Rhodoligotrophos defluvii: one gene and its partner. The protein of the gene in region 1 interacts with the protein of each later gene in a pairwise test. Links are inferred from orthologs where the notes say so. Each region holds a gene or a part of one and is shown on either strand. Other genes may lie near its edges.

Region 1 (3,212 bases):
GATGCGCTCCAACACCTGGAGCAATTGGCGGTCCGTCAAAGTCGTGGTCATGAGCTCGCCCTTGGAAAAAATCGTCGGGCTGTTTAGCCCATGATGCGTTAAGAGGAAATCTTTTCGGCCTGTGCGCGGCCCGGGCTGGGGACACCGTGCCGCAACCAGCAAGGCTTGTATTGCAATGCCGCGACCGGCCGTTATATTCCGCCGCAAGTCGCGGACGGGCCCACTGCAGGCAGCCCCGGCCCCAGGCCATTGACAAGGAGCGCCACGAGGATGTTCATCACACCGGCCTTTGCGCAGAGCACCGGAGCGCCCGCAAGCGACTTCCTGGTGTCGATGCTGCCGCTCATCGCGATCTTCGTGATCTTCTATTTCCTGCTGATCCGGCCGCAGCAGCGTCGGGCGAAGCAGCACCAGGAGATGATCGCCAATATCCGCCGCGGCGACACGGTCGTGACCTCCGGCGGATTGGTCGGCAAAGTGTCGAAGGTGATCGACGAGCGGGAAATCCAGGTCGAGCTCGCGGAGAACGTGCGCGTCCGGGTGGTGAAGAGCATGGTGGCCGAGGTCCGCGCCAAGGGCGAGCCGGTGAAGGACGAGGCCACCGCGAGCTGATTGTCGCTTTGGACGCGCTGCCGCGGCGACATCGCAGGTTGAAAGACGCATAGCATGTATTTCGCCAGATGGAAGGTCGTTGCCACCCTTGCCGTGGTGCTGATGGGCATCCTGCTGGCGCTTCCGAACGTCCTGCCCGAGCGGATCCGCGCCGAGCTGCCGTCCTGGCTGCCGGCCAAGACGGTCCATCTCGGCCTCGACCTTCAGGGTGGCTCGCAGGTGCTGCTGGAGGTCGACCGCAATGACCTCGTCAACCACCTCACCGGCCAGATGGTCGGCGACATCAGGCAGGTCCTGCGCGATGAACGGATCGGGTATACGGGCCTCGGCCGGTCCGGCACCCAGGTGACCGTCCGCATCCGCAATCCGCAGGACGTGGACCGGGCCCTCGAGCGAATCCGCCAGCTTGCCCAGCCCATCCAGACCGGCCTGTTCATGGACGGCCAGAGTGTCGCCTCGGCGGAGGTGACGCGCGATGGTGACCGGATCATCCTCAGCTTCACCGAAGCGGGCCTGGAGGCGCGCATATCGCGCGCGGTGCAGCAGTCCATCGAAATCGTGCGCCGGCGGGTGGACGCGCTCGGGACGACGGAGCCGTCCATCACCCGCCAGGGTTTGGACCGGATCGAGGTGCAGGTGCCTGGACTGCAGGATCCGGCACGGCTCAAGGATCTGTTGGCGACCACCGCCCAGCTGCAGTTCCGGCTATTGTGCGACGAGCAGCCGGAAACGGCCCAGCCGGCCAGCGCTCCGCCCGGCTGCGATCTGCTCTATTCGCGCGACGAGCCGCGGATTCCCTATTTCGTCCAGACGTCGAGCCGCGCGACCGTGGAGGGCGAAGATCTCACCGACGCCCAGCCGGGTTTTGATCAGCGCAATGGCGAGCCGATCGTCTCCTTCCGCTTCAACCAGCGCGGCGCCCAGCGGTTCGGCGAGCTGACCCAGCGCAATGTGGGCAAGCCCTTTGCCATCGTGCTCGACAATGAGGTGATCAGCGCGCCGGTCATCAATGAGCCGATCCTCGGCGGCACTGGGCAGATCAGCGGCCGGTTCACCGTGGAGGATGCCAATGACCTCGCCATCGTGCTGCGCTCAGGCGCATTGCCGGCCAAGCTGCAAATCGTCCAGGAGAGCAGCGTGGGGCCGAGCCTCGGGGCCGACTCGATCCGCGCCGGCACGATCGCGTCGGTGGTTGCCGTGCTGGCGGTGTTTGCCTTCATGGTCGTGGGCTACGGCCTGTTCGGCGTGTTCGCCAACATCGCGCTGATCGTGAACCTCATCCTGCTCTTTGCGGCTCTGTCGGTGCTGCAGGCGACGCTGACGCTGCCGGGCATTGCGGGCATCGTGCTGACCATCGGCATGGCGGTGGACGCCAACGTGCTGATCTACGAGCGCATCCGGGAGGAGCAGCGCAACGGCCGCTCGGTGATCGCTTCACTGCAGGCCGGTTTCGATCGAGCACTGGCCACCATCATCGATTCCAATGTCACCGGCCTCATTGCCGCTATCGTGCTGTTCGGCATGGGGTCAGGCCCGGTGCGCGGCTTCGCTGTCACCATGACGCTCGGCATCGCGATCTCCATGTTCACCGCGTTCACGCTGACACGGATGATGGTGGCTTGGTGGTTCCACAGCGCACGCCCGCGGACGATTCCGCTTTAGGTTTTCAGCGAGGCACCCGTTCATGCGGCCGATCCGCTTCATCCGCGACGACACCGATTACCGCTTCATGCGATTTGCCCGCTTTGGCTACGCGCTGTCCGGCCTGTGCATGATCGCGTCGGTCCTCCTGTTCCTGACCGTGGGCCTCAACTACGGCATCGACTTCGAAGGCGGCACGGTCATCGAGATCCAAACGCCACAGCCGGCTGATCTTGCGCAGCTGCGCAGCACTGTGGGCGGGCTTGGCCTTGGAGAAGTGGAAGTGCAAGGCCTCGGCCAGCCCGACCAGGTGATGATCCGCGTCGGCAAGCAGGAGGGCGAGCAGGCCCAGCAGGATACGCTGGCCAAGGTCCGTAACGCGCTGGGACCGGACGTCACCTATCTCCGCACCGAGGTGGTTGGGCCGAAAGTGTCGGGGGAACTCGCGCAGATGGGCACGATCGCGGTGCTGATCTCGATGATCGGCATTCTGATCTACATCTGGTTCCGCTTCGAATGGCAGTTCGCCTTGGGGGCAATCCTGTCGCTCGTGCACGACGTGGTGCTGACCATCGGCCTGTTCTGCCTGCTCGGCATTCAGTTCAACCTGACGATCATCGCCGCCGTGCTGACGATCGTCGGCTATTCGCTGAACGACACGGTGGTGGTGTTCGACCGCATCCGGGAATATCTCCGGAAATACAAGTCAATGAAGCTGATCGATCTCATCGACCTATCGTTGAACAGTACCCTTTCCCGCACCATCTTGACGTCGGTAACCGCGTTCCTGGCGATGCTGTCGCTCTATGTCTTCGGCGGAGAGGTGCTGCGTGGCTTCACCTTCGCCATGCTGTGGGGCGTCATCATCGGAACGTATTCCTCGATCTTCGTGGCCGCGCCCATCCTGCTTCTGGTTGGCGTCAAGCGCGACTGGAGCGCCGTTGCGGAAAAGGGCTCGG
Region 2 (3,416 bases), on another replicon or contig:
GGCCGAGGGGCCGCATATCGAGGACGATTTCTACAACTTCACCGCCCTGAACATTCCGCCGGAGCATCCGGCGCGGCAGGAGCACGATACGTTCTATCTGAGGGAAAAGCCGGACGGGACGCGCAAGGTGCTGCGCACCCACACGTCGCCGGTGCAGATCCGCACCATGCTGGCGCAAGAGCCGCCCATCCGCATCATCGCGCCCGGGCGCACCTTCCGCTCGGACAGCGACCAGACGCACACGCCGATGTTCCACCAGATCGAGGGGCTGGTGATCGACGAGACCACCCATCTCGGCCACCTGAAATGGGTGCTGGAGGAGTTCTGCAAGGCCTTCTTCGAGGTGGACAAGGTGAAGATGCGGTTCCGCGCCTCCCATTTCCCGTTCACCGAGCCGTCCATGGAGGTGGACATCGGCTACCGGCGGGAGGGCGGGCAGATCCGCATCGGCGAAGGGGACAGCTGGCTGGAGATCCTCGGCTCCGGCATGGTGCACCCCAATGTGCTCATAGCGTCCGGTGTCGATCCCGCGCGCTATCAGGGCTTCGCCTTCGGCATGGGGCTCGACCGCATCGCCATGCTCAAATACGGCATCCCGGATTTGCGCGCCTTCTTCGAGGCCGATCTGCGCTGGCTGCGCCACTATGGCTTCAGCGCGCTGGACCTGCCCACCCTGGCGGGAGGACTGTCATGAAATTCACCCTTGGCTGGCTCAAGGAGCATCTGGAGACCGACGCGCCGCTGGAAGCCATTCTCGACGGGCTCGTCGGCTGCGGCTTCGAGGTGGAGAGCGTGACCGATCTGCGCGAAGCGCTGGCGCCGTTCAGGGTGGCCTATGTGCGCGAGGCAGTGCAGCATCCCAATGCGGAGCGGCTCAGGGTGTGCACGGTCGAAACCGATGCGGGCGTGCTGCAGGTGGTGTGCGGCGCGCCCAACGCGCGCACCGGCCTGCGCGGCATCTTTGCGCCCGTGGGCACGCATATCCCGGGTACCGGGCTCGACCTGACCAAGGCAAGCATCCGGGGCGTCGAATCGAACGGCATGCTCTGCTCGGAACGGGAGCTCCTGATCTCCGACGAGCACGAGGGCATTATCGACCTTGCGGAGGACTTCCCGGTGGGCACACCGGCGGCGACGGCGCTCGGGCTGGACGACCCGGTAGTCGATATTTCGGTGACGCCCAACCGGCCAGATGCCTTGGGCGTGTACGGAATCGCCCGCGACCTTGCCGCCAAAGGGCTGGGCAAGCTCAAGCCGCTCGCCGTGCCGGAGATACCGGGCCGCTTCGCCTCGCCCATTTCGGTGCGCACCGAGGACCCGGAGGGCTGTCCGCTGTTCGTGGGCCGCACCATTCGCGGGGTGAAGAACGGCCCCTCGCCGGCCTGGCTGCAGCGGCGCCTGCGTGCCATCGGGCTGCGGCCCATCTCGGCGCTGGTCGACATCACCAACTACATCACCTACGGCTATGGCCGGCCGCTGCACGTGTTCGACGCCGACAAGGTGAAGGGCAACATCGTCGCGCGCTCGGCACGGGCGGGCGAGGAGATCCTGGCGCTGGACGGCAGGACCTACCGGCTCGAGCCGGGCATGGTGGTCATTGCCGACGATGCGGGCCCGGAGGGGATCGGCGGCATCATGGGCGGGGAGCATTCCGGCTGCACGGATGAGACCACCACGGTGTTCCTCGAGTCCGCCTATTTCGATGCGGTGCGCACGGCGCAAACCGGACGCAAGCTAGGCATCCAGAGCGATGCCCGCTACCGGTTCGAGCGCGGGGCCGACCCATGCTTCGTGCAAGCGGGTGCCGAGCTCGGCACGGCCATGATCCTGGAGCTGTGTGGGGGCGAGGCATCCGAGCTGGTCGTTGCCGGCAAGGTGCCCGACCACGAGCGCAGCTACACCCTGCGCAAGGACCGGGTGCGCACCCTGGGCGGGGCCGACGTGACCGTTCCTGAGCAGAGGCGCATTCTGGAAGCCCTGGGCTTCGGGGTGACGGAGACGGATGAGGGCCTGGTCTGCCGTGTGCCCTCATGGCGGCCGGATGTGCATGGCGAAGCCGACCTGGTGGAGGAGGTCTGCCGTATCGTCGGCCTCGACAACATCCCGCCTGCGCCCATGGACCGGCCGCACCCGGTGGCGCGCCTGGTGCTGACGCCCTTGCAGCGCCGCGCCGCGATCGCCGAGCGGGTGCTGGCGGCGCGCGGCCTCAACGAGGCGGTGACCTGGTCGTTCGTGTCCAAGCGGCAGGCGGAGCTGTTCGGCGGCGGCACCCCGGAGCTCGAGCTTGCCAACCCGATCTCGTCGGAACTGTCGGATATGCGCCCGTCGATCCTGCCCACGCTGATCGCCGCGGTGGGGCGGAACATGGCGCGCGGCTTCGGCGATGTGGGCCTGTTCGAGGTGGGACCGGCCTATGCGGGCGATGCGCCGGCGGACGAAACCCTGCGGGCGACCGGCGTGCGCCGCGGACGCAAGAGCGGGCGCCATTGGTCCGGCCAGCCGGCGGCGGTGGATCTGTTCGACGCCAAGGCGGACGCGCTGGCGCTGCTCGAAGCGGCGGGCGCGCCGATGGACTCGCTGCAAGTGGTGCAAGGTGGACCGGCCTGGTTCCACCCGGGGCGTTGCGGCACGCTGCAGCTCGGCCCCAAGAACCAGCTCGGCTGGTTCGGCGAACTGCACCCGCGCGTGCTGGAGGCCATGGACGTGAAGGGGCCACTGGTCGGCTTCGAGGTCGTGCTGAATGCCATTCCCGACCGGCGGGCCAAGGGCACGGCTCGGCCGGCGCTGGTCCAGTCGGACCTGATGCCGCTGACCCGCGACTTCGCCTTCGTGCTCGACCGGGACGTGCCGGCGGACAAGCTGGTGCGGGCGGTGAAGGGTGCGGACAAGCAGTTCATCGCCGCGGTGTCGGTGTTCGATCTGTTCGAAGGCGAGGCGGCGGAGCGGGCGCTCGGGCCGGGCAAGAAATCGATCGGCATCGAGGTCATGCTGCAGCCGCAGACCAAGACCCTCACCGACGAGGAGATCGAGGCCATATCGGCCCGCATCGTGGCCCAGGCAACGAAGGCGACCGGCGCCAGCCTGCGTAGCTGAGGTCAGAGCCGCCTGATGCTGCGGACCTCAGTGCCCTGCTGACGGATGCGCTCGACCGCTTCGCGCAACGGCTCCAGCACCACCTGCATGTAATGGCCGGTGGCGTGCAGCAGCGTTTCGGCGTCGGCCATGATGCCCACATGCCCGGGCCAGAACACCAGGTCGCCCCGCCGCAGCTTTGCGAGGTCGCGGGGATCAAGCGGGCGACCTAGGCTGGCTTCCTGCATGTCGCTGTCGCGCGGGCATGGCGCACCCTGCGCCTGCAGCGCGACCTGCACCAGGCCGGAACAGTCTATGCCCGTCCATTGCCGTCCGCCCCACAC

What was found.
Region 2: the proteins of secD (region 1) and pheT interact in binary tests that used the Escherichia coli proteins (3 or more experiments, as listed by UniProt). The link is inferred for Rhodoligotrophos defluvii from one-to-one orthologs.

What each region holds. Positions count from the first base shown.
Region 1 is NZ_SZZM01000005.1:204,236-207,447, forward strand. Bases 74-2,970 are described here. They hold secD (protein translocase subunit SecD), read left to right. Parts: upstream 74-666; coding sequence 667-2,274; downstream 2,275-2,970. Other genes in these bases: yajC (preprotein translocase subunit YajC), read left to right, coding at 271-612; secF (protein translocase subunit SecF), read left to right, coding at 2,297-2,970. In the rest of the region: E4P09_RS20065 (ATP-binding protein), read right to left, coding at 1-51; more of secF, read left to right, coding at 2,971-3,212. UniProt on the Escherichia coli protein: Part of the Sec protein translocase complex. Interacts with the SecYEG preprotein conducting channel. SecDF uses the proton motive force (PMF) to complete protein translocation after the ATP-dependent function of SecA.
Region 2 is NZ_SZZM01000001.1:1,858,454-1,861,869, reverse strand. Bases 291-3,391 are described here. They hold pheT (phenylalanine--tRNA ligase subunit beta), read left to right. Parts: upstream 291-690; coding sequence 691-3,093; downstream 3,094-3,391. Other genes in these bases: E4P09_RS08870 (C40 family peptidase), read right to left, coding at 3,096-3,391; pheS (phenylalanine--tRNA ligase subunit alpha), read left to right, coding at 291-694. Also shown: more of pheS, read left to right, coding at 1-290; more of E4P09_RS08870, read right to left, coding at 3,392-3,416.